DNA from 4 places in the Streptosporangium sp. NPDC050284 genome. Region 4 is predicted to be linked to each of the others. Evidence: riboswitches for the same ligand, from Rfam matches in the RefSeq annotation. Region 4 holds a riboswitch; each other region holds the start of a gene.
The links. Region 4 has a riboswitch for cyclic di-AMP ahead of ACIBH4_RS15605 (hypothetical protein). Riboswitches for the same ligand answer to the same signal wherever they lie in the genome.

Region 1 (7,263 bases), on a different contig from region 4:
CCCGCGCTCCGCCTGCGCGACGGCGGCGGGGAGCCAGGGCGCCGGAACGGCGGGCGCTCTGCACGAAAGGCGACAGGGAGTCGCGGAGCTTCTTCGCGTTAACGTCACTCAGGTCAATCTCATAGCTGGTGCCGTCAATCGCGAAGGCGACAGTCTCATTGGCCTCGCCCCCATCGAGGTCGTCGATGAGAATCTCCTGGATCTGCTTGGCCATCTACACAATCCTTTCGCGGAGTATTGTTTCATTCGCAAGCTAAACATATACCCGCGATCGAAGAGCGGCAATTCCAGGAGCTCGGCGATTCTCACAGGCAACCGAGACTCACCGGTCGAGCCTCCCGTGGATCAGCTCTTCTGCGACTCGGGGTCGGGCCGTTTTGCCGGACGTCGGCCGGCGGCTTCACTCCGAAGTAGCTTGACGACTCCGAAGATGAAGGCCCCGCCGACGACCGCCGGGGGTATCAACGCGGACAATACGTCGTACATTCGTCCTCGCTCCGCACCGTGGGTGGCTTTCTGGGGACCATGAAAATATGGCGGCGGCTCTCCGGGCCTCGCGGGCGCGCCCGATCGGTGGAACCGCCCATGGATGACCATAGCGCCACCGACCGGCGACACGCGTCACAGGGGCGACCATGCCGTCTTCCTCCAGCCTAATGCTTCTCTCCAGCTCTCTTACCGGTTGTGGTCGTAAAGGCACGAGGAAAAACCAGGGGGGCCATCAGGTGATCATCATCGTCGCCGTAATACCAATGCCGCACGGCTTCCGCGCCGCCGCACCATCGACCTCCCGGCGACGAAGTCCCTGCTGAAGGGGCTGTCCGCCGGGATGAACAACACCTTGCCATGGAGCCTGAGATCGCCGCCGGTGACTTCATCGCGAGAATGCCCTCCGTCGGCAGAACGCCCGGACGGGGAGCCGCTCGCTTCATCACCCCGGTGTGAACCGATGTGACACAAGTGTATGGAACAAGACGGATCTTCAACACTTTCTTGCCAAGAGTACGACCCACTCCGGCACGGAGTACATAGTCGTAGACCGTATAACCACCAAACGCGATGCACTCCTCAGACAACCTCGCCAACACCGGGCGCCCCGATCCGGATCCGTAAGAAGGACTTCACCGGCTGCCCCGAACACACGGCGGAAGGCGAAGAAGAGAATCCGGCGCGGGGTCACCGAGGATGCCGGAGGCGCGCGGCACCGGCCATTCGGCGAGTAGTGCGCGAACCCCCGACGGGGACGGATCCGGCATTGACCCCTCATAGGACACCTGGGGCGGACGTGAGCCCGTTGTGGGCAACGTACGCGAATATTCCGGCGAGCGGGTCGAGAGTCGGTCATAACTTCCCCCGCGTTGCTCAGGGCGCGGCAAATGGTTTTGAGGCTTCCGCACCCCTCGGCCCCGAGCCTCTTACGGGCCCCTAAGGACCCCCGTTTTCTCACCCGCGCACGAAAACGGGGCCGGCGGTTGAACCGCCGGCCCCGTTATTCAGGGGACTACTTGATCTTGACGACGACCGTCCCCGCCACCTTGTCGTGCAGGGCCTGCTGCAGTGGCTTGTCCCACAGCAGCCACAGGACGTTCACGAGACTGAAGATGTTGAAGACGAAGCCCACGAAGGGGATCCAGCTCAGGAACTGCGGGCCGAAGAACACCCCGGCGCGCTTGACCGCCATGTCGGAGCCGAGCCCACCGGGCGGCAGGGCGCCGCCGACCGGCACGACCTTGATGCCCATGACCATCTTGCCGACCGTCTGGCCGCCCCTGCTGAGCATGAGGAACTCGTAGGCCATGTAGATCGACGCGCTGATCAGTGCGACGAGGAGCGTGGCGAGGAAGGTCCCGCTCCCCTCCGTGACCGTCGTGCCGTTGAAGGTGGGGGCGGTCACGAGCATCGCGGTCAACACCGTGGTGACGATGACCCCCGGGATCGCCAGGATGATCACGTCAATGAGCCTCGCCAGGAGACGCTGCCACCACTCCGCGAGCGGGGCGGGCGCCCCGGGAGGACCGCCGTACGGCTGACCGTAGCCCTGCTGCCCGTACGCGGGCTGCTGGCCGTAGCCCTGCTGGCCGTAGTCGGGCTGCTGCCCGTACGACCCCGTCCCACCCTGCTGGCCGTAACCCTGCTGCCCGTAGTCGGGCTGCTGGCCGTAACCCTGCTGCCCGTAACCGGGCTGCTGGCCGTAACCCTGCTGGCCGTAACCGGGCTGGGACTGCTGCCCGTAGCCGGACTGCTCGTGGGACGCCTGCTGGCCGTAGCCCGGCTGCTGCCCGTACGACCCCGTCCCACCCTGCTGGCCGTAACCCTGCTGCTGCCCGTAGTCGGGCTGCTGACCGTAACCTTGCTGCTGGGACGCCTGCTGGCCATAGCCCGGCTGCTGCCCGTACGACCCTGTCCCACCCTGCTGGCCGTAACCCTGCTGCTGCCCGTAGTCGGGCTGCTGGCCGTACCCCTGCTGCCCGTAACCGGGCTGCTGGCCGTAGCCCTGCTGCCCGTAACCCTGGCCGTAGCCGGGCTGGCTCTGTCCTGGGCCGGTGTTCGGCTGTGAGGCCTCCGACCGATATCCCATGACCGTTACGTCGGGATCGAGTTCGCCAGCGGCTCGACCCGCGTTGTGCTGTCCGTAATCCGGGTGCCCCGACGGTGTGCGATCGCGGTCGGGATCATCCTGTGGATACGGCGGCTGTCCGGTGCTCACCGCGTCACCTCACTTAGACTGCGCATGTGGCAAATGTCAGACGCACATGCTTGCTGCTGCACAAGGTATCGACATAGGTATCGACAGTCACCTTTCCGATCAGTCAGCTCTAAAGTCATCACAGTCGGGCTCACGTGTCAGGTGGAGCAGCATCCGGGTGTTTCCCAAGGTGTTGGGCTTGACGTGCTCCAGATCGAGAAACTCCGCCACACCCTCGTCGTAGGAGGCGAGAAGCTCCGCGTAGACCGCGGGGGCGACGGGCGTGCCCTGGATCTCGCGGAAACCGTGCCTGGCGAAGAAGTCGACCTCGAAGGTGAGACAGAAGACCCGGCGCAGGCCCAGCTCCGCGGCCGTGCGGATGAGGGCGGAGACGATCCGGTGGCCGATTCCCATCCCGCGACGGGTCGGATCGACGGCCACGGTGCGGATCTCGGCCAGATCCTCCCAGAGGACGTGGAGAGCCCCGCAGCCGATGACCGCCCCCTCCTTGTCGGTGGCGACCCAGAACTCCTGAACGTCCTCGTACAGGGTGACGGTGGCCTTCTCCAGCAGGCGTGGGCCGACGCCGCCATAGGTGTCGACGAGCCGCCTGATCGCGCGGACGTCCGGAGTCCGGGCACGACGGACCGAGACCTCGGCGACCTCTACGACCTCGGCGACCTTGATCGCCTCGGGCAGGGGCGGGTCAGGCTCCGCCCCCTCGGGTCCCGCGCGTCGCTCCCCGCCGCTCGGGGTGCGCACGACCGGCACGGGAGAATGCTCAGCAAGCTGCTCCATGACCGTTCAGCGTACGTCCTCACCGGTCTTCAATTACGGCTCCTCCTTAACTCGCGGCACACCCCCCTCACATGACCGCCGGTAATCGCTTTACCACACTGGGCGCGCGGCATCTCACGTGTGCCACAGCTCACCTTTGGTACGGTCCCGGACCTGGGAAGACCTTCGCCACGCCCCCACCAGGGAGGTAAAGGCAGCGTAATGGCCATGTTGATCATATTGGCGTGTGATCTTTCCGTGACACTTCGGTTGCGAAACCTCCACTGAATTCGCAGTTCTGGTTGAGCAGGAACCACGGGTGCACTAATCTCCGTGCTCGATGTCAGAGACGTAAAAGCCTGACCCGCCGAATCCCCCACCACGGGGAACCGGGGACCCACCACGTCCTTCGGGGTGAATCCGAGTGCCACCGGCGCACTCGGTAGGGCTGCCTCCGGCCCGAACCCGTCAGCTAACCCGGTAGGCGGCCGAGGAGAGGAGCCCGTTGGTGAAGCGCGAGCGCGACCGCGGAGGAAAGAACGCGGGCGACGACGCCCGCCGTCGAGAACGCGCGCCGCGCGGGCTGCGCCGCCGTATGGCGGTCATCGGCCTGGCATTCGCCACCCTCACTCTCGGCACGCCGCTGGTCGCGGCCACCGCCGACCCCGAACCCAGCCTCCAGCAGCTGGCCAAGCAGGCCGAGAAACTGCACGAGGAGATCGGCGTCCTCGCCGAGCGATACAACGGCGAGCGGGTCAAGCTCAGGCAGGCCCAGCGGGCCGCGGAGAGCGCCGAGAAGATCCTCGCGTCGAGCGAGTCGGAGCTGGCCTCCCGCCGCACCAAGGCCACCCTCCTGGCGCAGAGCACCTACATGTCGGGCGGCCTGAACTCCGGGCTCGCCTTCACGCAGGCGACGGACCCCGACACCTTCCTCGATCAGGCCACCACCAACTACGCACTCCAGCAGCAGCAGAGCGAGGAGGTCGCCCAGGTCGCCCGGGCGATCGAGGCCGCCGAGCGGGCGAAGGCCGGCGCCAAGGCGAGGACGGCGGAGGTCAAGGAGCTCCTGGCGGAGATCGACGGCAACCGGACCAAGATCGAGCGTCTGGTCGCGCGGGTCGAGAGCGACCTGTTCAGCGAGGTGCGTGCCAGGGCCGTCGGCAACAGGGGCGCCCGGGTGAAGACCAACGTGCCCATCGTGGGCAGCGGCAAGGCCGCGGAGGCGACCCGCTGGGCGCTCACCCAACAGCTCAAGCCGTACGTCTGGGGCGCCGAGGGTCCCAACTCCTTCGACTGCTCCGGGCTGGTCATGTGGGCCTACCAGAAGGTCGGCATCAGCCTGCCGCACTACACCGGTGACCAGTGGACCGCCGGCACCCACGTTTCCAGGAAAGAGTTGCGCCCGGGAGACCTGGTCTTCTTCTACAGCGACCTGCACCATGTCGGGATCTACATCGGCGCGGGTCTGATGGTCCACGCGCCCCGGACGGGTGACGTCGTCCACATCACCACGATCGACAACCGGCCCTTCGTCGGAGGCGTCCGCATCGCCGCCTGAGCGTGCCCCGCCCCGCCCTCCTGCCCGCACGCGTGCCCGGCCCGACCTGCCGGGCACGCGTGCGGTGCCGTGTCAGATCAGGCGACGGCGGGCGGCCCAGGCGACGGCCTCGATCGCCGTGGCGACACCGATGCGGTCGCAGATGCCTCTCAGCCTGCGCCTGACGGTCCGCCCGCTGATGTCGAGGCGACGCCCCACTCGATCAACCGTGACACCCTTGGCGAGCTCAGCCAGCAGCACGAGGTCGTCATCGCTGAGACCGATATCGCTCATGCCCAGAGGGCCGTCGCCATGGCGTGAATCCACTTCTGGATATGCCACCAAGAGTCACTCCCCCCACTCTGGAAACCGGGTGCGAGACGCCGGAAATGAATACCGTCCGCCAGGAACGGTAAACGCCTCGTTCAAAGGTCGTCAAGTTCTGCTCTTCATAGCGCGCGTCCAGTATTGACATAGTAGGCGCTACATGAAGTACTCATGATATGTCAGTGCCTTTGCGGCTATGTCATGACCCGTCCTGGGCGCGAGCCGGTAGGCACCCCTGGCTGCGGCGATCGAAGTCCCGGCAGAACAAGATTTTGCGGGGTCCCCGCCTCGCCGGGCACGTCGGAGCCGGTCCTCCGGAGATCCGGACCGCCCACATTTTTCGGTAAAAACCGATCTCTTCCCGATACTCTTCGGCCAGCACGACCATCCGCTACCTTGACGACACACCACGAAAAATACGGAAATATGAGGGTCAAGGAAGCAGCTTCACGACATTCGCGAAGTATCACGCGATGACGGTGGGACGCGAAAGCGATATTGGACGTGCTGGAAATGGATTTCCGCCCCACACGGAAAGGCGGCCGACATTACGTGGGCCCATGGGAGCGACGGCCGTTCCCGGCCCCCCGATCTCGTCCCGGCCGCCGATCTCGTCCCGTCCGTCCCGGCGTCGGCCCCGTGGCACTCACGGCGACACCGCATGAAAACGGCGTGGGGGGGGGGGGGGGGGGGGGGGGGGGGCCCCCCCCCCCGCGCGCGGGGGGGGGGCGGGCGCGGGGGGGGGGGGGCGCCGCCCCCCCCCCCCCCCCCCGGCCGCGGCGGCCCCCCCCCCCCCCCCCCCCCCCCCCCCCCCCCCCCCGCGCGGGGGCGGGGGGGGGGCCCCCCCCCCCCCCCGCCACCGTAAGATCCCTGCGTGTCGCCCTTCGCCGGGCTCAGGCGGTCGGCTTGACCAGCGGGAACAGGATGGTCTCGCGAATGTTCTTGCCGGTGAAGGCCATGATGAGACGGTCGATCCCGAGCCCCATGCCACCGGTGGGCGGCATCGCATATTCCAGGGCCGTGAGGAAATCCTCGTCAAGCTGCATGGCCTCCGCGTCGCCGCCCGCGGCGAGCAGGGACTGCTCGGTGAGGCGGCGGCGCTGCTCGACCGGGTCGTTCAGCTCCGAGTAACCGGTGCCCAGCTCGGTGCCGAAGCCGATCAGGTCCCACTTCTCGGTGAGGAGGGGGTTGTCCCGATGGTTGCGTGCCAGCGGGGAGGTCTCCAGCGGATAGTCCATGACGAACGTGGGCTGAATGAGCGTGTGCTCGACGAGGGCCTCGAAGATCTCCTGGACCAGCTTGCCCTGACCCCACTTGGCGTCCCAGTGGATCTCCCGCGCGTCCGCGAGCTTACGGACGTGCTCCAGGGGCGTCTCGGTGGTGACCTCCTCGCCCAGCGCCTCGGAGACCGACCCGTACAGGGTGATCCGCGGCCACTTCGCCAGCCCGAGATCGACCTCCTGGCCCTGGTGGACGACGACGGAGTGGCCGAGGGCGGCCAGCACGGCCTTCTGGATCATCCGCTGGGTCAGGTCGGCGATGTCGTTGTAGTCGAGATACGTGCCGTACGCCTCCAGCATCGTGAACTCGGGGTTGTGGGTGGAGTCGGCGCCCTCGTTGCGGAAGTTGCGGTTGATCTCGAAGACCTTCTCCAGGCCGCCGACCACCAGCCGCTTGAGGTAGAGCTCGATCGCGATCCGGAGGTAGAGCTCCATGTCGTACGCGTTGATGTGGGTCCTGAAGGGCCTGGCCGTGGCTCCGCCGTGGATCGGCTGGAGCATCGGCGTCTCGACCTCCAGGTAACCCTCCTCGTGCCAGAAGTCGCGGACGGCCCGGACCACGGCACTGCGGGTGTAGGCCATCTTCCTGGCCTCGTCGTTGACGATGAGGTCGACGTAGCGCTGACGGACCCGCGCCTCGGGGTCGGTGAGCCCGG
Region 2 (7,263 bases), 230 kb from region 4:
AGAGGAACCCTGCTCTCCGGCCGCCGACAGGCGGCAACCGGTCTAGACCAGATAATGAAGGTTTGCCGCCCGGTACCGCAACCCCCTACTTTTAACGACATGTTGCTGGCCGAGCAGCGCCGCCTGCTGTGTGAGTACGGCCACCGGGCCGCCGCGACCGGACTGGTCGTCGGGACCGCGGGAAATCTCAGCGTCCGCGCGGGCGACCTGGTCGCCGTGACACCCAGCGGCGTCTCCCTCGACCGGCTGGAGCCCGAGGCCTGCCCGGTCGTCGACATCGAGGGACACCTCGTCGAGGGCGACCTGCGGCCGTCGTCGGAGACCCCCATGCACCTCGCGGTCTACGCGACCACCGACGCCGGCGCCGTCGTGCACACCCACTCCGTCTTCGGCACCGTGGTCGCCACGACCATGAGCGAGCTGCCGCCGATCCACTACAACGTCCTGCTGCTCGGCGGGACCGTGAGGGTCGCCGAGTACGCCACCTACGGCACCCCCGAGCTCGCCGCCTCCGTCAGGGCCGCGCTCAAGGACAGGCGTGCCGCGCTGATGGCCAACCACGGCGGGGTCACGATCGGCGACGACCTGGACGGCGCCTTCGAGGCGACCAGGCTGCTGGAGTGGCTCTGCGAGGTCTACGTGCGGGCCAGGAGCGTCGGCGAGCCCCGCGTGCTCACCGAGGAGCAGCTCGCCTCGGTGGTCCGGCGCGCCCTCGACCCGCCCACCTTTCCCCGCCGCGAGGACTGACCGCGGCGCGACCACCTGCCCGTCCGGCACACCGCCGGACTCCCCATCGCGAGGACTGACCCCATGCCCCTGCAGCTCACCGGCGCGCCGAGCGATCCGGACCTCATCCGCCTGCCCTGGGACGTCCCGCTGGAGCAGTGGCCCGAGCACCGCCTGGTCTCCCTGCCCCGCGGCATCTCCCGGCACGTGGTGCGCTTCGCCCGCCTGTCGGGCAAGGTGTACGCGATCAAGGAGATCAGCGAGTACTACGCCAAGCGCGAGTATCGCCTGCTGTGGGACCTGAGCCGGATGGACACCCCGTCCGTCGAGCCGGTCGCCGTGGTCACCGGGCGGACCGGCTCGGACGGCGAGCCGCTCGACTCCGCGCTCATCACCCAGCACCTGCAGTTCTCGCTGCCCTACCGCGCGGTCATGTCGGGGACGGTCCGCCCAGAGACGCTCAACCGACTGCTCGACGCCCTCGCCGTACTGCTCGTACGGCTGCACATCAGCGGTTTCTACTGGGGCGACTGCTCGCTGTCGAACGTCCTGTTCCGCCGGGACGCGGGCTCCTTCGCCGCCTATCTGGTCGACGCCGAGACGGGCGAACTGCACCCCATGATCAGCGAGGGGCAGCGGCTGTACGACATCGAGGTGGCGCACACCAACATCTTCGGCGAGATGCTCGACCTGGAGGCGGGCGGGCTGCTGCACTCCTCCATCGACCCCGAGCAGGTCGCCGACTCGGTCTGCCGCCGCTACCACCGTCTGTGGAGCGAGCTCACCTCCGACGAGATCATCGAAGAGGTCGACTGGCACATGATCGACCAGCGGATCCGCCGGCTGAACTCCCTGGGGTTCGACGTCGCGGAGATGATGGTCCGCCGCAAGGCGGGCACCGGGCGGCTCATCGTCAGGCCCAAGGTCGTGGACGCCGGGCACCACCAGCGCAGGCTGCTGCGGCTCACCGGCCTGGACGTGGAGGAGAACCAGGCCAGACGCCTCCTCAACGACCTCGACTCCTTCCGCGTGTCACACGGTCTTCGCCACGAGGACGAGGCGATCGTGGCCCACCGCTGGCTTGCCGAGGTCTTCCAGCCCACGGTGCAGGCCGTCCCTCAGGAGATGCGGGGCAAGCTGGAGCCCGCGCAGTTCTTCCATGAGGTGCTCGACCACCGCTGGTACATGTCGGAGGAGGCGGGGACCGATGTCGGCCTGCCCGCCGCGGTGAATTCCTATGTGAAGAACATTCTCATTTTCAAGCCGGACGAAAAGGCACTCATCGCCGAGGACTAAAGGGTTGATTTCCATCCGGGGTGCATAACTTCCCCTCGGGGTGGTGAATCCTCCCCCTTCTCCCATGAAACCCCCAGTCGGAGAGAGTGGTTTCCGAGGGTTTTCCCTACGCTGACCGGGCGACGTTCGAAGTCGTCGGCAAGGGAGAGCACGTGCTCGGAATCGAAGACTGTCTCACCGAGGTAATGGCCATCCCCGGGGCCCTGGACGCGATCCTCATCGATCAGACCAGCGGGACCGCGGTGGCCGCCGGCGGTGCGAGCCGTCACACCGACGTGGAGAGGTCGGCCGCGGGGCTGAGCGAGACCCTGCGCGCGACGCTCGACGGGCTCGCCGTCACCGTGCCCGGCGGCACGGTCCGGATCAACGACATGATCGTGACCACGGACGGCGGACACCATTTACTGAAGCCGCTGGAAACGCCGTTCGACGGCCCGCTCGTCATTTACGTCAGGCTCGATCTGGAACGCTCGAACCTGGCACTGGCCCGCCACCGCCTCCAGGCCCTTTCCGGCCGCCTGATATCGACGTGAGCCCATGCCCAGCGTCGAGAACATCCTCAGCGGGCTCGCCGGCGACCACGCCACCGGATCCCTGCGGCTCGGCAAGGCGGGGGTCATCTACCTCACCGACGGCCGCGTGACCTACGCCGAGAGCGCGTCCGCCCCTCGGCTGGAGGACCTGCTGGGCGCCTGCCGCGGCATATCCGCCCACGCCGTACGGCAGGTCAGGCAGGCCACCACCCGCAGGCGACCGGACCCCGCGCCCCTTCCCGAGCCGCGGGAGTCGCGGGAGCCCCAGCCGACGGGCGGCGAGCGGCTGATCGTCCAGGGCCTGCTCACCAGGGGTGAGCTGGAGTTCTGCGTGCTCAGCACGGTGCTCGACGCCGCGTACTTCCTGCTGCGGGCCACCGGGCACCGGCCCAGGTTCCGGCGGGGAGAGCGGCACTGGCTCGGACCGCAGTGGTACTTCGACGCGACCGGCCTGCTCCGGGAGTGCGAGCGGAGGAAGGCGCAGTTGGAACAGATCTGGCCGTCCGCGGAACTGGACACGCTCCCGGTCGTCCCGGTGGAGCGCATCGACGCCCACCGGGTGGTGCTGAGCGCGCTCCAGTGGGAGGTGCTCGTCGGCGCCGACTCCGTCGCGACCCCGGCCGAACTGGCGCGCAAGCTGGGCCGTCCCGCGTACTCGGTACTGCTCGCCGTACGACAGCTCGCCTCCTCCGGGCTGCTCCGCGTCCCGGAGCCCGGTCCGGCCGAGGCCCCCGCCGCGCCGGACCCGCTGCCCAGGCGGACGAAGGGCGCCACGGAGATCCCGGCGGCCGGGACGGGCTCCGTGGAGACGTCGGAGCGGATCCCCAGGGCGAACGGGGACCCGGCCGACGTCAACCTGCTCATCCGGCTCAGGAACGCATTGGAGGCAATGACTTGAGCCCGGTCACATGCCGATAAGGCTACGGACGCTGAAGTTGATCGGAAGGAGGATGCCGGTGGAACTGCGCGAGGAGATACGCCGTGAGATGGCGATGCTGCGAGAACGCGTACCCGACGTGGACGGGAGCATCGCGTGCAGTGTCGACGGCCTGACGATAGCCAGCGACCTGAGAAACGACATCGAGCAGACGGGCGCGCTCTCCTCCGCGGTGCTCGCCCTGAGCCGCCGGATGACGGGCATCGCCGGCAAGGGCGCCTTCGAGGAGACGCTGATCTCCGGAACCAACGGCTACGCGGCGTTCTACGCCGCCGGACCCAAGATCGTTCTCACAGTCCTGGCACGCCCGGGGACCAATCTCGGGCTGCTCAGGCTGGAGGGCCGCAAAACGGCGGACAGACTCGCCGCCGTCAGCTCACGCACATCGATATCCCAGTGATCGGAGACAGTAATGGGCAACATGGACATCTCGCTCAAGGAGATGATGGCGATCGACGGCGCCATCGGCGCGGTCGTCGTCGACTACAACAGCGGAATGGCGCTCGGCGCGCTCGGCGGGTCCAAGGACCTCGACCTCCAGGTCGCGGCCGCGGGTAACACCGAGGTCGTCAGGGCGAAGATGCGGACCATGGAGTCGCTCGGCCTCAAGGACGGCATCGAGGACATCCTCATCACGCTCGGCACGCAGTATCACGTGATCCGCCCGATCTCGGGCCGGAGCGGTAAAGGGCTGTTCCTCTACCTGGCCCTCGACCGGAGCCGGGCCAACCTCGCGCTCGCCCGGCACAGCCTGCGCGGCATCGAGGAGAAGCTCGAAGTCTGATCCTCCGCTGCGGTTCGCGCCCCGACAGGCGCGGACCGCACCGGAACCCTCCGCACCTCGGGGACGGTGACGGAGGGGTCGGTTCTTCTGGGCCGCCACGCCGCCGGGGACGGTGGCGGTGGCGGAGGCCGGTTCTTCCCGGCTGTCGCGCCGTCGGGGTCAGTTCTTCTCCGCGGCCACGCCGTCGGGGACATGCTCGGAGACGTGCTCGACCATGACCTTGGGCTTGCCGAGCCAGGGCCGCGCCTCGGCACTCACCAGCTGGGTCTGCAGGCCGATGCCCAGCTTCCTCGCCATCGCGAAGACGGTCGTCGGCGGCTGGGCCGGGCTGGTGTCCCTGCGGTTCCACGCGCCGGTGGAGAACGCGACGGGGTGGTTCTTGATCCCCGTGCCGTTGCCCCACTTGGTGACGACGTACTGGATGTCGATGTGGCCCATGCCCCCGTTGCCGTCCACGCCGAGTGTGCGGGAGTTGAACGTGCCGCCGGTCAGGTCGGCGAAGGTCTTGGCGTCGATGTCGATCATGATGCCCCGGTTGGAGGGGGTACCCGGGCCGCGGTCGCCGACGAAGAACTTCGCCTTCTTGCCCTTGTAGAGGACGTATCCCTCGGTGAACAGGGGCCAGCTCGGGCTGGCGATCATGCCCTTCTGCATCGGCTTGCCGCTGGCGGGCAGTCCGGTGTCACCGGCCCGGCCCGAGGAGTCGTCCCAGAAGTAGGAGGCCGTGGTCGCACCCTGGAGGAGAACGGCCTCGGTACCGGCGGGCGCGGCGGCCGCGGGGTCGTTCGCGAGGCGGGTGGAGGCGGGGGCCGCGGAGGCGGGAAGCGCCAGGGCGACACCGCCGGAGAGGAGAAGGCTCGCGGCCGTGAGGGCCGCGGCGAGGCCGCGCCCGAGGGAGGTGTTCCTGTACGAGGGTCGCTCGCCCGGACGGGGCTTGTTCAGGTCGTTCTTGTGCATACCAAAGGAGGGGTGCATGGAGAAAGGGCTCTTTCACGAGGGAACGGGGCGGCCGTGTGCGAACACCGAAGGGGTGCACCGGCGGGGACGCGCTCATCGGAAAAGGTGGCGTAGTCGGATCAGCCGATCGCTACGCGGAGCACGGTCCTGAAGATGCCGCGATCAGGCGCGGCGGGTCGAGGGGCGGGGGGCGGCGTGAAAGTTCAGGTGGTCGGTGCGGACAGTGGGTCCACCGACGTGGTGACGCGGTGATCCATGAGGGGATCTCCTCTCCATCTCGTCTACCGGGTTAGCTGACGGGTTCGGGCGGTGGAGTTGCCCTACCGCCGCGCGTTCGCGGCGGATTCACCCCGGAAAATTGGTTCCCCGGCTCCGGAGCCCTGCGGGCCCTCGGGATTCGACGTCGGCCGGCCGCCTCCTCTTGTGAAGGGCAGGTCGCCAACCGATAACAGTGGACACTACCCACCAAATCGGACAAAGCAAAGCAAACACCACGAAAAACCCAGAAGATCTACCTAAAAGCTTCAAGGAAGCCCCATCGATCGCCCCGCCAGGTCGGCACCCGCCCTACCAGCGAGAACGCCTTCCCCATGCCGTCATTCGCCGCGAGAACCCCCGCCCCCGGACCCGCGCGGGGGCCTCCACCGGCGGCCGACAGCCCGTCCCGCCGGACGAAGCTCCTCCCCGAGATCCGGGATGGGCCCCCGGGTCATCCCCGTCCGGTCAGTCCCACCAGAACGACCAGGCGTTCCTGCCCTTGATCTGCTCGGCGTAGTCGATGAGGGTCCCCGCCCCCTGGATGATGCTGTCGGGACAGAACGTCCAGTGTTCCGCCGCGACGTGCAGGGCGTGCTCGGAGGTCGTCGGAGGCGCGGCGACGCTGAGGTCGAGGGTGTTGAAACCCATCCCGACCACCCGCACCCCGAACCTCTCCTCCCAGCTCCGTACGACGGCCGCGAGCGGGACCATCCACTCGTTGTGGTTCAGGGCGCCCTGCCAGCCCATCACGGCCAGGGCGTCGGCCCCGCGCTCCACCGCGACGAGCCCGAGCGGGGTCCTGCGCTCGGCCACCAACCCGGCGTACCAGTCGGCGACCACACCGGGATCGGCGGCGAGCCTTCCCCCGGGCGCCGGGCCCGGACACTCGGGACCGTAGGGGTCGAGAAGTTCGAGCTGGTCCAGGGTCGCCCTCGCGATCCAGTCGGACCACACCTCGGCCATGAACGCGGCGGCGTTGTAGTTGTCGATCTGAGCGGCGGTGTCAGGGGCGATCTGGCCGGCCGACCAGGGCTGGACGGAGTCCTCCAGCAGAACCGGCCACAGGCCCGACTGCTCGTGCTGAGCCCTCAGCCGGGCCCAGTACTCGCCGGAGACCGTCACCTCACTCAGCCAGAACGCCGGACGGCGACGGACCGCGAGCTGAGCGTAACCGGGGTCGGGCCACACCACGTCCCCCGGCGGCAACTCCACCGAAAGCCTCCTGCCCCCGTCCCCCTCACCTTCGTGGGCTCCTTCTCCCCCATCGGCGAACAGCTGGCCCAGAACTGGCGGGAGTCTCTCACGCTCGCAATCGCTCATCTCTACCGATCCGATCCTGACCACGGATCAATTTTGGCCTGTCAACCATCCCGAGGGACAGTTCTGCCCTGGTCCAGGCAAAAATTATCGGTACAGAGGGGAACAGGGCCGAGCGGGTGCCACCCCTCAACGCTCAACGAGACCGTTCGGGGCTACAGGCCGCGTTCGCGAGGGCGCCGTGAGTCTCGGGGTAATGGGCGGGCCCACGAAGCCGGAGAGCTAAGGCTCGAAGAGCACCAGGGGGTGGCGCCGCGTCATCTCCAGGACCACGCGGCACACCTCCCCCGCCCGTGGGAAGACCGCGTTCATCAGCACGAAGTCCTCGCCCACGGTGAGCGGCTCGGACCACGGTGAGGCGCCGTAGTTCTCGACGGTCAGGTCGGGGAAGAGCGCCGTCAGCTCCTCGTAGAAGGCCGCCACCTCCGGGCGGGGCTCACCGGGTGCGGCTCCGC
Region 3 (7,263 bases), on a different contig from region 4:
CGCGGAGGGAAGGATGAGCTCATGGCCAAGACCCTGGAACGCCGCGAGGCGAAGCTCGTGTCCACCAACCATCAGGAGCTCGAAGCGCACTACCAGAGGACCTGCGACCAGTGGCCCGACCGTAAGGTCGAAATCATCAACGGCCGGATCGTGGTGAGGGAGTTGCCCACACTCAACCACGCCAAGAGCATCCTGCAGTTGTTGATCCAGCTCATTCCGTTCGCCACCGAACAGGGCTGGCACCCCGTATACGACGTCAAGCTCTTCCTGGGCGTCCAGAAAGATCGTTATCGGCCCGATCTCCTTGTCGTGCCGAAGTTTCCCCGCATGTGGGACGAGGAGAACGTCTATGCGGAGGAGACGCTGCTCGTCGTGGAGGTGGTCTCCCCCAGCAGTCGGAGCGACGACCACGTCACCAAACCAGAAAACTGCGCGATCGCGGGGGTTCCGCTCTATCTGGTGATCGACGCCACCCAGAATCTCGCCCGGCTCCTCAGCCATCCCGGGGAGAGGGGCTACCAGCAGCAACACCAGGTGACCCTTGGAGAGCCCCTCGAGCTCCCCGCTCCCTGGAACCTCACGATCGACACCGGCAAGCTGACCGAAGGGTAGGCCCGCTCGGTGGGAGACCCGGCCGGGTGGGAGGCCGGGGCTCCTGCCGAGCGAGGTCCCCGGACGCCTCGACCGGGCCCCTCCTGCACGGGATCGGCCCTGTACTCCGTACGCGACCTCGATCAACCTGAAGCGATCACTCGTCGCACCGGATCGGACACGACCGCTGACCGGCGACGACGCGACGCGTGCGGAAAACGGGGGCAACGGATCGTGTGGACCCAGCCGCACGCTCCGTCGCCCTCGACGTCGATGGAAGGTGGTCAGCAGATCTTGTGGACCCAGCTGTGCGGGTCGGGACGGGTCCCGTACTGGATCCCCACGAGCTCCTCGCGGATCTTCGAGGTGACCGGCCCCTGGGTGCCGTCGCCGATCGTCCAGGCGCGGTCGGCGCCCTTGACCGAGCCGACCGGGGTGACGACCGCGGCGGTGCCGCAGGCGAAGACCTCGGTGAGCTCGCCCGTCTCGCAGCCCTGCTGCCACTCCTCGACCGACAGTCGCCCCTCCTCGGCCTGGAGGCCGAGGCCGGAGGCGAGGCAGAGGATCGAGTCACGGGTGATGCCGGGCAGGAGCGTGCCGGTGAGTGCCGGGGTGAGCAGGCGGTCTCCGTAGACGAAGAACAGGTTCATCCCGCCCATCTCCTCGACGTAGCGGTGCTCGCCCGCGTCCAGCCAGACCACCTGGTCACAGCCCTGCTCGACGGCCTGGCGCTGGGCGACGAAGGCCGCCGCGTAGTTGCCGCCGCACTTGGCGAAACCGGTGCCGCCGGGGGCCGCGCGGGTGTACTCGGTGGAGAGCCAGACCGTCACGGCCTGCCCGCCCCCGAAGTAGGCCGCCGCCGGAGAGGCGATGACCATGTACTTGTAGCTCCTGGACGGGTAGTTGACACCGAGCGCCGGCTGCGTGGCGATCATGAAGGGGCGCAGATAGAGGCTGTGCCCCGGCGTGGTCGGGACCCACTCGCGGTCGGTCTGGACGAGCAGCTCCAGCGACTCGACGAACGTCTCCTCGGGCAGCTCGGGCATGGCCATCCGCAGCGCGGAGCTGTTGAAGCGGGCGGCGTTCGCCTCCGGCCGGAAGGTCACGATCGCGCCGTTCTCCTGGCGGTAGGCCTTGAGTCCTTCGAAAAGCTCCTGCGCGTAGTGGAAGACCGACGTCGCGGGGTCGAGACTGAGCGGGCCGTACGGCATGAGCCTGGCGTCGTGCCAGCCCTCCCCCTCGGTGTAGTCGATCGAGATCATGTGGTCGGTGAAGACCTGACCGAACCCGGGGCTCGCCATTACCTGCTCGCGCTCTGCCGCGGTGCGAGCGTGGTCGGAGAGCTGCACGTCGAAGCTGAGCTTCTGAGCGGTGGTCATCGCACGGATCCTTCTCTTGAGGTCTGGCTTACCCTTGGGTCCATTCTGCGTCGGACCGGGTAACGGGAAACTACTCCATCTATGCCGAAAACCGGCAGTGCTGGAGAAACAAAAAACGCGCCTGGCGGCTCAGGTGAGCCGCCAGGCGCGTCGGGGTCGAGGGAGGCGGCTTCCTCAGCCGGCTACTCGGGCGGTGATGTCGTCGCCGATCTCGCGGGTGGTCCGGCCGGCCCGTCCGGCAGCCCGGTCGACCAGGTCGTCGGCGACGGCCTGCTCGACCCTGGCGGCCTCGGCGGCCATGCCGAGGTGGTCGAGGAGCATGGCGACCGACAGGATCGTGGCGGTCGGGTCGGCCTTGCCCTGGCCCGCGATGTCGGGGGCGCTGCCGTGAACCGGCTCGAACATGCTCGGCGCGGTGCGGTCGGGGTTGACGTTGCCGCTCGCCGCCAGGCCGATGCCACCGGCGATCGCCGCGCCGATGTCAGTGAGGATGTCGCCGAAGAGGTTGTCGGTGACGATCACGTCGAAGCGCTCCGGCTGGCTGACGAAGAACATCGAGGCCGCGTCGACGTGGCAGTAGTCGGTCTGGACCTCGGGATATTCCAGGCCGACGCGGTCGAAGGTGCGGGCCCAGAGGTCGCCGGCATAGGTGAGCACATTGGTCTTGTGGACCAGCGTCAGCTTCCTGCGGGGGCGGCCGAGCGCCTTGTCGAAGGCGTAACGCACGACGCGCTCGACGCCGTAGGCGGTGTTCAGCGACTCCTGGGTGGCGATCTCGTGCGGCGTGCCCCTACGCATCACGCCACCCGCTCCGGCGTACGGGCCCTCGGTGCCCTCGCGGACGACGATCATGTCGATGTCCTCGGGGCCGGACCTGCCCAGCGGCGTCTCGACGCCGGGGAAGAGCTTGACCGGGCGCAGGTTCACGTAGTGGTCGAGCTGGAAGCGGAGCTTGAGCAGCAGGTCGCGCTCCAGGATGCCCGGGGGCACGCTGGGGTCGCCGACCGCGCCGAGCAGGATCGCGTCGTATCCGCGCAGTTCGTCGAGGACCGGGTCCGGCAGGGTCTCGCCGGTTTCGTGGTAGCGCTTGGCACCGAGGTCGTAGGTGGTGGTCTCCACCTTCGTGCCGACCGCTTCGAGGACCTTCAGCCCTTCGGCGACGACCTCGACTCCGATTCCGTCCCCGGGGATGACCGCCAGGCGAATGTTACGCGAATCCATGCAGGCACCCTACCGGTCCGTCTCGGTGATCGAACACCGGTCTCACTCTGCGGACGTGTCCACACGGCGAGCTCTCTGATCGTTTTATCCTTTTTTGCTATGCATTGACCGTTTCGGGAGGTTTCGTTATTGTCCTCCCATTCACATCACTGCCTAATCCGTACGGGCCACCCCCTGACCGAGCCCACACGGAGCCGGGGAACCACTTTTTTACGGGATCTACCGCATCCCGAGAACGCCGCTCCTCCCCCGGAGCGCGTTCCCGGTCGTCATCAGGTGGATCCCTTGGGGCGAATCAGCGCGTTCTCGCGCCGTAGGGCGACCTCCACGCCCGAGCCCGACAGCTCACCCGGCCGGCCTTATGGAAGGAATCATCCTGTCCGGCACAGTTCTCCCCCGCGTCCTGTCCATCTCCGCCTCCCTGATCCTCACCGGCGCCGCGGTGTGCGCGACCTCGACCGCCGCCCTGGCCGCCTCCCCGCCCCCCGCCCCCGGGCCCGCGGCGCTCAAAACCCCCACGCTGAAGGAAACGCTGAAGGCCATGGCTGTCAGGCCCGCCTGGCAGAAGGCCGTGAAGTGGGCCATGTCCAAGCGCGGAACGCCCTACGTCTGGGGCGGCACCGGCAACGGCGGCTTCGACTGCTCCGGCCTGATGCTCCGCGCCTACGGCGCCGCCGGGATCAAGCTCCCCCGCGTCACCAACGACCAGTACGCCGCCTTCTCCAAGAAGATCGCCTGGAAGAATCTCAGGCCCGGTGACCTGGTCTTCTTCAGCGGCCTCGGCCATGTCGGCATGATCACAAAGCCCGGCTACATGGTTCACGCCCCGCGGAGCGGCGACGTCGTCAAGGAGGAGAAGCTCAGCTCCTGGCGCCGCGCCGCCTTCTCCGGCGCGGTCCGCCCCGACCCGCAGGGGGTCCAGCTGGCCAAGCGGGTCGAGCTCGCGACCGAAATCGTGCCCGGCGGATGAGACACGCCGGAGGATCGCCGCCGGGAGGCCGTGGAGACCCCGGTGACGGCGAGAACGGGCTCAGCGGGTGGGGGCACCACCGTTGTCCCTGCGGTCCAGAGCGGTCTGGAGCGCGTCGATGGCCTCGTCCTCTGTCTCCTCGGGACGGTTCCAGGGATACATGTCGTACATGGCGAATCTCGTCTCGGTCGCACGCGAGCAAGGAAGGTGGTCAAGTCTCCGGTCGGGACTCCGACCAGGCCTGATGTCGAGGGCCCGGATCACGGACCGGTGACGGGGGCTTGGAGCCGGCAAGCGCCACGACACCGCGGCGAGTCGCCGGCCTGCCCCTGTCAGGCCTCGCCGCGGCAGGTAAGAATTACGAGAACCTGGCGCATTTGATTCCAGGTTACCTGCTCACGGAAACACCGTCTCGTCCGGCGTACACACTTCTCACATACTGAGACGAGATGTGGCCGCCGCCCCGGTCATCGGGGCGGCGGCCACACCGGTGGACCACCGTCGCGTTTCCCGCACGCGCTCCCCGATCGGTCCGGGGTGATCGCATGTCGTCCTGGATCAAACCGCGACGACGCGGCACGCGCGGGAAACGGGGCTAGTCGGCCAGGTCGGCCGAGCGACCGCTGTCGGCGCCGATCTCCGCGCTGATCTGGTCGATCACCTCGGCCGGGATCGCGGTGTCGACGGTGAGGGCGATCAGCGCCTTGCCGCCCTTGGCGTCACGGGCCACCTGCATCGAGGCGATGTTGATCGAGTGGTCGCCGAGAATGCGGCCGACCACGCCCACGATGCCGGGACGGTCGGTGTAGGTGAAGAACGAGAGGTGGTCGGTCGGCTCGATCTCCATCTGGTAGCCGTTGACCTCGACGATCTTCGTGATCTGCCTCGGCCCGGACAGGGTGCCGGAGACCGAGACCGTGCGGCCGTCGGCGAGAACGCCGCGGACCGTCACGACGTTGCGCCAGTCGGGGCTCTCGGAGCTGGTGACCAGCTCGACCGACACGCCCCGGTCCTTGGCCAGCAGCGGGGCGTTGACGTAGGTGACCGAGTCCTCGACCACGTCGGTGAAGACGCCCTTGAGCGCTGCCAGCTCCAGCACGCGGACGTCGTGGGAGGCGATCTCGCCGCGTACCTCGACGTCGAGCTTGGTGGCGACCTCGCCCGCGAGTGCGGTGAACACCCGGCCGAGCTTCTCGGCGAGCGGCAGACCCGGCTTGACGTCCTCGGCGACGGCACCGCCCTGGACGTTGACCGCGTCCGGCACGAACTCCCCGGCGAGGGCGAGCTTCACGCTGCGCGCGACCTGGGTGCCCGCCTTCTCCTGGGCCTCGTGGGTGGAGGCGCCCAGGTGCGGGGTGACGACGACCTGGTCGAGCTCGAAGAGCGGGCTGTCGGTAACCGGCTCCTTGGGGAACACGTCGATGCCGGCGCCGGCGACGCGGCCCTCCTTGATCGCGGAGTAGAGGGCGTTCTCGTCGATGATGCCGCCCCGGGCGACGTTGATGAGGCGCACGTTCGGCTTGACCGCGTGGAGCTCCCTGTCGCCGATGAGACCGATGGTCTCCTTGGACTTGGGCAGGTGCACCGTGATGAAGTCGGCCTCGCTCAGAGCCTCCTCGAGCGAGACCAGCCGGACGCCCATCTGCGCGGCGCGGGCCGGCTGCAGGTAGGGGTCGTAGGCGATCAGCTCGACACCGAACGGCTGGAGGCGCTGCGCGACCAGCTGGCCGATCTTGCCGAGGCCGAGGATCGCGACGACCTTCTCGTCGAGCTCCACCCCGGTGTACTTCGAGCGCTTCCACTCGCCGCCCTTGAGCGCGGAGTGCGCCTGGGCGACGTTACGGGCGGAGGCGAGGATGAGGGCGACGGTGTGCTCGGCGGCGCTGGTGATGTTGGAGGTGGGCGCGTTGACGACCATGACACCGGCCTTGGTGGCGGCCTCCACATCGACGTTGTCCAGGCCGACGCCCGCGCGGGCGACGACGCGGAGCCTGGGAGCGTTGGCGATCGCCTCGGCGTCGACCTGCGTGGCGCTGCGCACGATGAGCGCGTCCACGTCGGCGAGGGCGGGCAGGAACTGGGCGCGGTCGGCGCCGTCGGTGTGGCGGACTTCGAAGTCCGCGCCCAGAACCGCGAGACCAGCCTCGGAAAGTTCCTCAGCGACCAGTACTACGGGCTTGTTCACAGGCTGGATCCTTACTAGACGGTGAGGGGTGCACGGACCTCACGTAGTCTATCGGCGCTTGTGAACGCGTTCACGAGTGTCCCGCGATCCGAGACGCCTCGCGCCGACGGAGAACCCCTCGGAAAGGCTCCGGCGACTCGTGGGACGTGAGGGGACCTCGCGACCCACGAGGCGATTACCCGTCCTTGACAGATCTCATGCACCAAAACTCAAGTTGGTATTGATCCCAAGAAAACTTCGCGATTACCCTGATAAGCCGTGGTCCACTACCTATCGTTCCTCATATGAGCATCGGGAACCCCGCTCTCGGCAACGTGCTCGCGCAGCACGGCGACCCGCACCGGCTGCTTGCGGCGCTGGCCGAATGGGGACTCCTGGTTGCCGTGCGACCCGACCGATCCGTCGTGCTCGGCACGACCCAGGCCGGTGATCGTGTCCTGCTCGGATACACCTCGGCGGACACCTACGCGCGGCACCGCGGCAGCCACTCGCTGTCGGCGTGCGACGCCGACACCATCCTCGACATCCAGCGCGTCACCGGCGTGCGGGAGATCGTGATCGACGCGGCGGGTCCGGCGGCCGCGGCCGTGCCGATCGAGGACCTCCAGCGATACCTGCTCTCGACGCGCAGCGGCCCCACGCCCGCGCTGTCGAGCGCGGCGCCGACGGCGTACGCGACCGGGGCGATGGCCACGGTCTCGCGTCCCGCGCCCGCGCGCCCGCAGAGAACGCCGGTGCCGGCGGCGCCCTCCCAGCCGTGGATCCCGGCGCCTCGGCCCCACCTGTCGGGCCCGATGCAGATGGTGGACCCGGGATACCGCCGGTGCGACCACCCGATCCTGCCCGCGCTGCGTGCCGCGATCTCGCACCTGCTCGTCGACTACCCGCTCGTCCACCACGTGTGGATCTCCGAGGCC
Region 4 (7,263 bases):
CCACCTGCCGTTCGGCGACGTGTCCGGCCGGGAGTACATCACCGAACTGTTCGCCGACGCGCTCATCCACACCTGGGACCTGGCCCGCGCCATCGGCGCCGACGAGCGTCTCGATCCCGAGTTGGTCGAGGCCTGCGCCACCTGGTTCAGCGACGCGGAGCCCGGCTACCGGCAGGCCGCGGCCACCGGGGAGCACCGGCAGCCTCCCTCAGACACCGACCCGCAGACCCTGCTGCTCGCCTCCTGGGGCCGCCGCGCCTGACCGCCGGAGCGCGTGCCGTCAGCCGGCCGCCGGCCGCCGGCCGTGGTTGGCCCTGCGCTTCTTGCGTGCCCTGGCCTTGCGTGCTCGTCTGCCCATGCCGACCACCCCTTCGCCGAGGTTCCTCCGGATCCGTACGGGACTCGATCTCACTCGCCCAGACCTTCACATTCCTCCTGGAACGCCCATGACACAAGGCCTGGACGGCGATCGGTCCGGCTCCGGTGGACCGTATTTCCCCGGCGTTTCCCCGGTCTTGACGTTCCCCACCCGTTGGACGGGACGCGTGACCGGGCTCCTCACCCGTCAGGCCGGACTCTAGGCTCCGTCACATGAGCGAGAAGCTGATGGCCCGCTGGCGATCCCTCGCCGGCGCGGGGGCCGACCCCCTCGGCCGCGAACTGATCACCCGGTACGACGAGCCGCACCGCAGGTATCACACGACCGCCCATCTGGAGGCGGTGCTCACCCATGTCGACGCCCTCGCCGACCAGGCAGGGCACCCGGACCTCGTACGGATGGCGGCCTGGTTCCACGACGCCGTCTACGACCCGCGACGCGCGGACAACGAGGAGCGGAGCGCGAGGCTGGCCGAGCGCGCGCTGCCGGAGCTGGGGATGCCCGCAGAGGATGTGGCGACGGTCGCCCGGCTGGTCAGGCTGACCGTCACGCACGCACCCGCGTCCGGCGACACGGACGGGGCCGTGCTGTCCGACGCGGACCTGGCGATCCTGGGCTCCTCCCCCGAGGTCTACGCCGCCTACGCGGCGGCCGTGCGCGAGGAGTACGGCTTCGTCCCCGACGACGCGTTCAGGGCGGGAAGGGCCGCCGTGCTGCGCTCGCTGCTCGATCTTCCGGTGATCTTCCATGTCGCCGACCTGGAGGGGGAGGCGAGGGCGAACATCACGGCGGAGCTTGATCGACTGTGAGCGGCCGACCATCACAATCCAACAACCTCCCCCACCTGGTCGTGGTATTTTGGTGGAATCTGGTGGATTAAGGGGAGTGAGTCAATGCTCGCCCAGCAGCGGCAGCAGGCGATCCTGGAAAGGGTGCGCGGCAGCGGCGGGGTCAGGGTCGCCGATCTCGTCCGGGAGCTCGGCGTGTCCGACATGACGATCCGGCGCGACCTTGAGGTGCTCTCCGAGCGCGGCCTGGTGGAGAAGGTCCACGGCGGCGCCACCGCCGCAGGGCCCGGCTCGACCGAAGAACCGGGCTTCGCCGCCAAGTCGGTGCGCCAGCAGGCGGAGAAGGAGACGATCGCCCGGCACGCCGCCCGGCTCGTCCGGCCGGCCACGGCCGTCGCGCTCTCCGCGGGCACCACGACCTGGACGCTCGCCCACCACCTCGTCGACGTGCCCGAGCTGACCGTGATCACCAACTCGATCCGGGTCGCCGACGTCTTCCACCGCTCCCTCAGGGCCGACCGCACGGTCGTGCTGACCGGCGGGGTCCGCACTCCCTCCGACGCCCTGGTCGGCCCGGTCGCGGTCTCGGCGATCCGCGGCCTCCACGTCGACACCCTCTTCCTCGGCGTGCACGGTATGAGCACCCGCGCCGGATTCACCACCCCCAACCTGCTCGAGGCCGAGACCAACCGCGAGCTGGTCGCCTCCGCGCACCGCCTGGTGGTGCTCGCCGACCACACCAAGTGGGGCACGGTCGGCATCAGCACGATCGCCGAGCTGGCCGAGGCCCACATCGTGGTCACCGACTCCGGCATGACCGAGGAGGCCCGCGAGGAGCTCGCCGCCTCGGTGGGCGAGATGATCATCACCGAACCCCAGCGGGAGAGCGAGATCGCCGGCCGATGAAGCGTACGATCACCCACCTGGCCGACGGCCGGGAGCTTTTCTACTTCGACCGGCGCGACGACGCCGACCGCACGGCACCCGACCGGCGCGACCTGCCGCCCCGCCCCGCCGCCTCCGAGCTGCGCTACGACCCGCTCACCGAGGAGTGGATCGCGGTGGCCGGGCACCGCCAGAGCCGCACCTTCCTGCCCCCCGCCAACGAGTGCCCGCTTTGCCCGTCGACCCCGGGCAATCTCACCGAGGTCCCCTCCTCCGACTACGAGGTGGTGGTCTTCGAGAACCGGTTCCCCTCGTTCTCCGCCCAGCCGGGCGACCACCGGCCGATCGGAGGGCTGAGCGAGGTCCGTCCGGGGGTCGGCAGGTGCGAGGTGGTCTGCTTCACCTCCGAGCACGACTCCGCGTTCTCGCGGCTCTCCCCCGAGCGGGTCGAACTGGTCATGGAGGCCTGGGTCGACCGTACGGCGGAGCTGTCGGCGACGCCCGGCGTGGAGCAGGTCTTCTGCTTCGAGAACCGGGGGGCGGAGATCGGCATCACCCTGGCCCACCCGCACGGCCAGATCTACGCGTACCCCTACGTGACCCCGCGCACCAGGCTCACCCTCGGGGCGGCCGAGCGCCACAGGGAGCGGACGGGCGGCAACCTGTTCGCCGACGTCCTGGCCGCGGAGCGTGAGGCCGAGATCCGGGTGGTGGGCTCGAACGAGCACTGGACGGCCTTCGTCCCCGCCGCGGCGCGCTGGCCCGTGGAGGTCCACCTCTACCCGCACCGCAGGGTCCCCGACCTGGTCGCGCTGGATGCCGGGGAACGCGCGGCGTTCGGCCCCCTCTACACCGACGTACTCCGCCGCCTCGACGGGATCTTCGGCGTGCCCATGCCGTACATCGCGGCCTGGCACCAGGCACCGGCCTCCACCGGCCGTGATCTGTCGTACGCGCACATGGAGCTGTTCAGCATCCGCCGCGCGCCGGACAAGCTGAAATACCTCGCCGGGTCGGAGTCGGCGATGGGCGCCTTCGTCAACGACGTGTCGCCCGAGGCGACAGCACATCTGCTGCGCTCTGTTGTCACGAACTGATTACCGCTTGGTCTCGTCTTGAGGTCGCATGACCTGCTGTTTACCACTACTATCCTTCCCACATCGGCTGTAAACGCTGATTTGCCTAATCCCGGGCACCTTGCCCGGGAGCCGGGGAACCACCGCACCTGGGGTGAAACCACTTCGGTGGAAGGGCTTCCTCCAGCCCGAACCCGTCAGCTAACCCGGTAGGCGTAAGGAGAGGAGAGTGCGTGGCGGCCCCGTCCCCCACGTTCCGTCGGCGTGCGTCTCTGGCCCTCTGCCTGAGCTCGATCGTCGTGTTCACCATCGGCGCCCCCACCGCCGGAAGCGCGGACCCCAAGCCCACCGAGGCCAAGCTCCGCGCCGAGCTGGCCAAGCTCGGCAAGCAGGTCGACAAGCTGATCGAGACCTACGCGGCCACCCGCGAGTCGCTCAAGATGGCGCAGAAGGCCGAGATCGTCGCCAAGCAGAACCTGGAAAAGGCCGAGAAGACCTACGTCGAGGCCAAGCGGGAGGTCGACTCCATCGTCCAGTTGCGCTACCAGAGCAGCGGCGGAGGGCTGCCCGCGCTGATGTTCTCCGGCGACATGGGCGCCGCCGCGGTGATGGAGCAGCTCACGGCCCAGCAGGCCGCCCACCTGGAGGGCTTCGTCAACAGCATCGAACGCAGGAAGAGGGCGGCCGAGACGGCCGCCAGGCTCACCGACGAGATCGGCGACGAGGCCAAGGAGGTGCAGGCGCAGCGCGAGAAGGCCGAGAAGCTGATCCGCGACATGAAGAACAAGCTCGACCGCCTCGCCCCCACCGGTTCCGGCCGTCGCGCCGACGGCAGCTGGGCGCCGCAGCTGCCCACCGGCCCCGACAACATCACCGACCGCACCCGGATCATGCGCAACGCCGTCATGAGGCGCTTCAACCTGCCGTACTCGGTCGGCTGCTACCGGGCCGTCAACGACGGCGGCGAGCATCCTCTGGGCCGTGCCTGCGACTTCATGATGAGCGCCGGTGGCGCGATGCCCACGGCCGCCAACCTCGCGCTCGGCGACGAGATCGCCGCCTGGGCCATCAAGAACAAGGCCAAACTCGGCGTGAAGTACGTGATCTGGCGCCAGCGCATCAACCACGGCTCCGGCTGGAGGTTCATGTCGAACCGAGGCGGCATCACGGCCAACCACTTCGACCATCCGCACATCTCGATGTACTGATCTTCGGGGCGGCGTCCGGTCTCGTGAGCGGCGGCTCACCCCTGGGCGCCCCCGTGGGCGAAGGCGGGCGCCGCACCCGTGGACGCGGGCTCGACGGCGTCCACGCCCGTGTGGAGGGGGGCGAGGTCGACGAATATGCGGTAGTCCGAGATCAGGCCGTCGTCGCGGGTGCGCCAGATCGATACGGCCACGACACTGACGTCCGTGCCGTCGAGCCGCCGGTAGGTCACCTCGGTCTCGGCGATGACGTCGGCGTCCACCTGCCAGTTCCGCACGATCCTGTGCCGCAGGCCTCCGATGGTGGAGAAGAACTCCCGCAACCCGGCGGCGATGGCCTCGCGTCCCGCCCTCGGCTCCGCGTTGCCGAACACCAACGTGGCGTCCTCGGCCAGCAACCGCACGAACTCGTCGGGGTCGAACGAGTCGACCGTCCGGAAAACGCGTCGCACCGCGTCGTCGCTCATGCCGATCCTTCCTCATACCGTCGGGATCACTGGTGGGGACGATACGGGGCGAGGGGCGGGGCACAACTATCGCCGGAGTAGGTGTCCCGTCGCCCGGAGGCGCGCCAAAGGTCTGCGGAACCGGGGCGCGGCGGCCGGGTCGGCGCACCGGGCCGGATCGCGGCGCGTCCAAACCTCCGAACTCCTCGTCGACGGCGCCGGCCCCTGGTTCACCGATGCGCGGCCTTCAGGCCGACCTCCCCCAGACATTCCAGTACGGCGTCGACGGACATCAGGAAGGGGTCGGACTGCAGAATTCGCGTGTGCGTCGTGCTCATCTCCTGGCCCGGCAGGATTCCCAGCTCCCGGTCGAGCAGCACGAGGGTCTCCTGGAACACCTCCAGCGCCTCCCCTTGGCGACCGGTCCGGTAGAGGGCGAGCATCAGCAGGGTGCGGAACCGTTCGTGGAACGGGAAACGCATGATCAGGCTGCGCAGCTCGGGTATGGTCTCGAAGTGGTTCCCGAGGCCGATGTCCGCGCCGATGCGAAGCTCCAGGAGTGAGGTTCGCAGTTCCTCCAGCCGGCTGACCTCGTGGTCCGCGACGGCGCTCTCCGCCAGGTCCGCGTACGGTCTACCGCGCCACATGTCGAGCGCCTCCGCCGAACAGCGCGCCAGATCCTTTATGTCGGAGGAGAGCATGGCGTTCAGCGCCTGCTTGGCGAGCGCCTCGAACCTGTGGACATCGAGTTCGTCGGGATGCGTGACCAGCGCATAGCCCTCACCCCGCTGCTGGATCCGGTCGTGGCCGAGAACATGCCGGAGGCGGAACACGTAGACCTGCATCGCCTTCCGCGGATTCTTGGGCTGTTCGGTCCACAAGATGTCCGACAGGATCCCGACGGGCACCGACTGCCCCGCTCTGCTGAGCAGTATGCTCAACAACTTTCGTGGTTTCTGGGCCGGCATCGGCACCTCGACGCCGTTCACGGTAACCGCCAGATCCCCGAGAACGCGGAACTGTACCTCGCCCTCCGGGAGGGTGTTAGGCGACATGTGTTTTCCTTCGCGGGTGGGAAAGGGACGTCAGCCTCTTCATGGGAATGTCGTCTTCTCCGCCGTGCATGCCGTTACGGAACGACGGTCGCGCACGGATCGGGAACGTGAGGTGTCGGTCGATGACAGGCGCGTACGACGTCTCGACGAAGCGCCGCCTCGATCAGGGCGGAACTGTGCCGCCGCGCTCGGAACGGGTGGCCTGTGGCTCGGCCGGAAACGTGGATCGCGGACCTCGCCGGCCTCGCACCCGATGGGAACACCCGGAAAGGGTGCCCAAAAGGGGGTGGTGAACCGCCTTCGCCTCATGGACGACGGGACGGGACCCGCTGCGAACCCCCTGACAGCGCGTACGATCCCGGGGAAACCATCACGGGCGCGCTCCGGCGCGACAACCGCGGCTCAGGCCACACCACTCCGGCGAGCGCGGCCGCTTCAGCCGAGGGCCGGATCCCGCCCCGTGCTCCCGGTCAAGGCCCGTACGAGCGGGATGTGACCGGCCTTCGCCCGGCGACTCTCCCGCCTGATCCCGCGCGGCCGCCCTGTGACGTGCCCTTCCTCGACGCGCGGCGACATGAACGCGGACCGCTCGCACCGGCGGCGCCCCAAGCCGCCCATGTGCCTGTCCGCGGTGATTTCAACTTGCCTGAGAACACGAAAACGCACAGCCATCCGGTAGCCCCCATACCTCTTGTCTGCTTCCGGCCATTATACGTAAATGCTGGACACAGTTGTGGCTTTTACCTCAAGCTGAAAAGTTGTCATAAGCGGATATATCTCGCACGAGTTACGGACATGACGTTATGTCTTCATAAGGTCATGTCGTTACCGGCATTCCCGGCGGACAGCGCGCTGTCCCCCCGAGCCCCGGCTCGGCGAACCGCGCGGTGAAGTCACGCGGGCGCCCGCGGCTAGCCGTTCTCCGGAGCGGCCTTCGTCCAGCTCGGCTTCACCGCCATCATCCGCGCGGTCTTGGCGGGATCCCGGTCGACGAGGTCCCCGAGCACCTCGTCCACCCGCTTCAGGACGGCCTCGTCGATCGTCCTGCCGGACGCCGAGGCGTTCTCGGTCACCTGTTCGGGCCTGGTGGCACCGGCGACCACCGAGGAGACCCCCGGCTGCCGAAGCACCCAGGCGATCGCGAGCTGGGCCGCCGAGAGGCCGCACTCCCCCGCGAGCGGGAGCAGGGCCTGCACACGTTCGAGAAGCGTCGTGCCCAGAACCCTCCTGATGAAGGTGGGAGCCCGCCCGCCGGCCGTTCCCCGCGACCCGTCCGGCGGCTCCTGGCCCGGCCGGTACTTGCCGGTCAGCACCCCCTGCGCGAGCGGCTGGAAGGCCAGCTGGCCGATGCCCTCGCGCAGGCACAGCGGGACTATCTCCGGTTCGACGACCCGCCACAACATGTTGTACTGCGGCTGATTGGAGACGA

Region 1: it holds a riboswitch for cyclic di-AMP, as region 4 does, so the genes downstream of both, ACIBH4_RS31480 (NlpC/P60 family protein) here and ACIBH4_RS15605 (hypothetical protein) in region 4, are expected to answer to the same signal.
Region 2: it holds a riboswitch for cyclic di-AMP, as region 4 does, so the genes downstream of both, ACIBH4_RS14510 (hypothetical protein) here and ACIBH4_RS15605 (hypothetical protein) in region 4, are expected to answer to the same signal.
Region 3: it holds a riboswitch for cyclic di-AMP, as region 4 does, so the genes downstream of both, ACIBH4_RS20505 (C40 family peptidase) here and ACIBH4_RS15605 (hypothetical protein) in region 4, are expected to answer to the same signal.

The regions. Positions count from the first base shown of each region.
Region 1 covers NZ_JBITIZ010000016.1:107,202-114,464, reverse strand. Annotated here, with positions in the region: gene ACIBH4_RS31495 (Lsr2 family protein) at 1-214, opposite strand, end outside; gene ACIBH4_RS31490 (RDD family protein) at 1,502-2,578, opposite strand; gene ACIBH4_RS31485 (amino-acid N-acetyltransferase) at 2,807-3,373, opposite strand; cyclic di-AMP (ydaO/yuaA leader) riboswitch at 3,819-3,966, shown strand; gene ACIBH4_RS31480 (NlpC/P60 family protein) at 3,972-5,021, shown strand; gene ACIBH4_RS31475 (LuxR C-terminal-related transcriptional regulator) at 5,094-5,294, opposite strand; gene lysX (bifunctional lysylphosphatidylglycerol synthetase/lysine--tRNA ligase LysX) at 6,221-7,263, opposite strand, start outside.
Region 2 covers NZ_JBITIZ010000005.1:268,153-275,415, reverse strand. Annotated here, with positions in the region: gene ACIBH4_RS14540 (class II aldolase/adducin family protein) at 100-747, shown strand; gene ACIBH4_RS14535 (DUF4032 domain-containing protein) at 811-2,022, shown strand; gene ACIBH4_RS14530 (roadblock/LC7 domain-containing protein) at 2,175-2,555, shown strand; gene ACIBH4_RS14525 (hypothetical protein) at 2,560-3,453, shown strand; gene ACIBH4_RS14520 (roadblock/LC7 domain-containing protein) at 3,512-3,892, shown strand; gene ACIBH4_RS14515 (hypothetical protein) at 3,905-4,276, shown strand; gene ACIBH4_RS14510 (hypothetical protein) at 4,436-5,251, opposite strand; cyclic di-AMP (ydaO/yuaA leader) riboswitch at 5,497-5,646, opposite strand; gene ACIBH4_RS14505 (DUF4253 domain-containing protein) at 5,957-6,703, opposite strand; gene ACIBH4_RS14500 (hypothetical protein) at 7,031-7,263, opposite strand, start outside.
Region 3 covers NZ_JBITIZ010000008.1:212,341-219,603, reverse strand. Annotated here, with positions in the region: gene ACIBH4_RS20520 (Uma2 family endonuclease) at 22-612, shown strand; gene ACIBH4_RS20515 (branched-chain amino acid aminotransferase) at 876-1,970, opposite strand; gene ACIBH4_RS20510 (3-isopropylmalate dehydrogenase) at 2,145-3,191, opposite strand; cyclic di-AMP (ydaO/yuaA leader) riboswitch at 3,332-3,565, shown strand; gene ACIBH4_RS20505 (C40 family peptidase) at 3,553-4,161, shown strand; gene serA (phosphoglycerate dehydrogenase) at 4,757-6,346, opposite strand; gene ACIBH4_RS20495 (hypothetical protein) at 6,631-7,263, shown strand, end outside.
Region 4 covers NZ_JBITIZ010000005.1:495,065-502,327, reverse strand. Annotated here, with positions in the region: gene ACIBH4_RS15630 (TIGR03086 family metal-binding protein) at 1-262, shown strand, start outside; gene ACIBH4_RS15625 (hypothetical protein) at 281-412, opposite strand; gene ACIBH4_RS15620 (metal-dependent phosphohydrolase) at 592-1,188, shown strand; gene ACIBH4_RS15615 (DeoR/GlpR family DNA-binding transcription regulator) at 1,273-2,073, shown strand; gene galT (galactose-1-phosphate uridylyltransferase) at 2,070-3,149, shown strand; cyclic di-AMP (ydaO/yuaA leader) riboswitch at 3,222-3,358, shown strand; gene ACIBH4_RS15605 (hypothetical protein) at 3,362-4,336, shown strand; gene ACIBH4_RS15600 (nuclear transport factor 2 family protein) at 4,372-4,800, opposite strand; gene ACIBH4_RS15595 (AfsR/SARP family transcriptional regulator) at 5,010-5,834, opposite strand; gene ACIBH4_RS15590 (aldo/keto reductase family protein) at 6,746-7,263, opposite strand, start outside.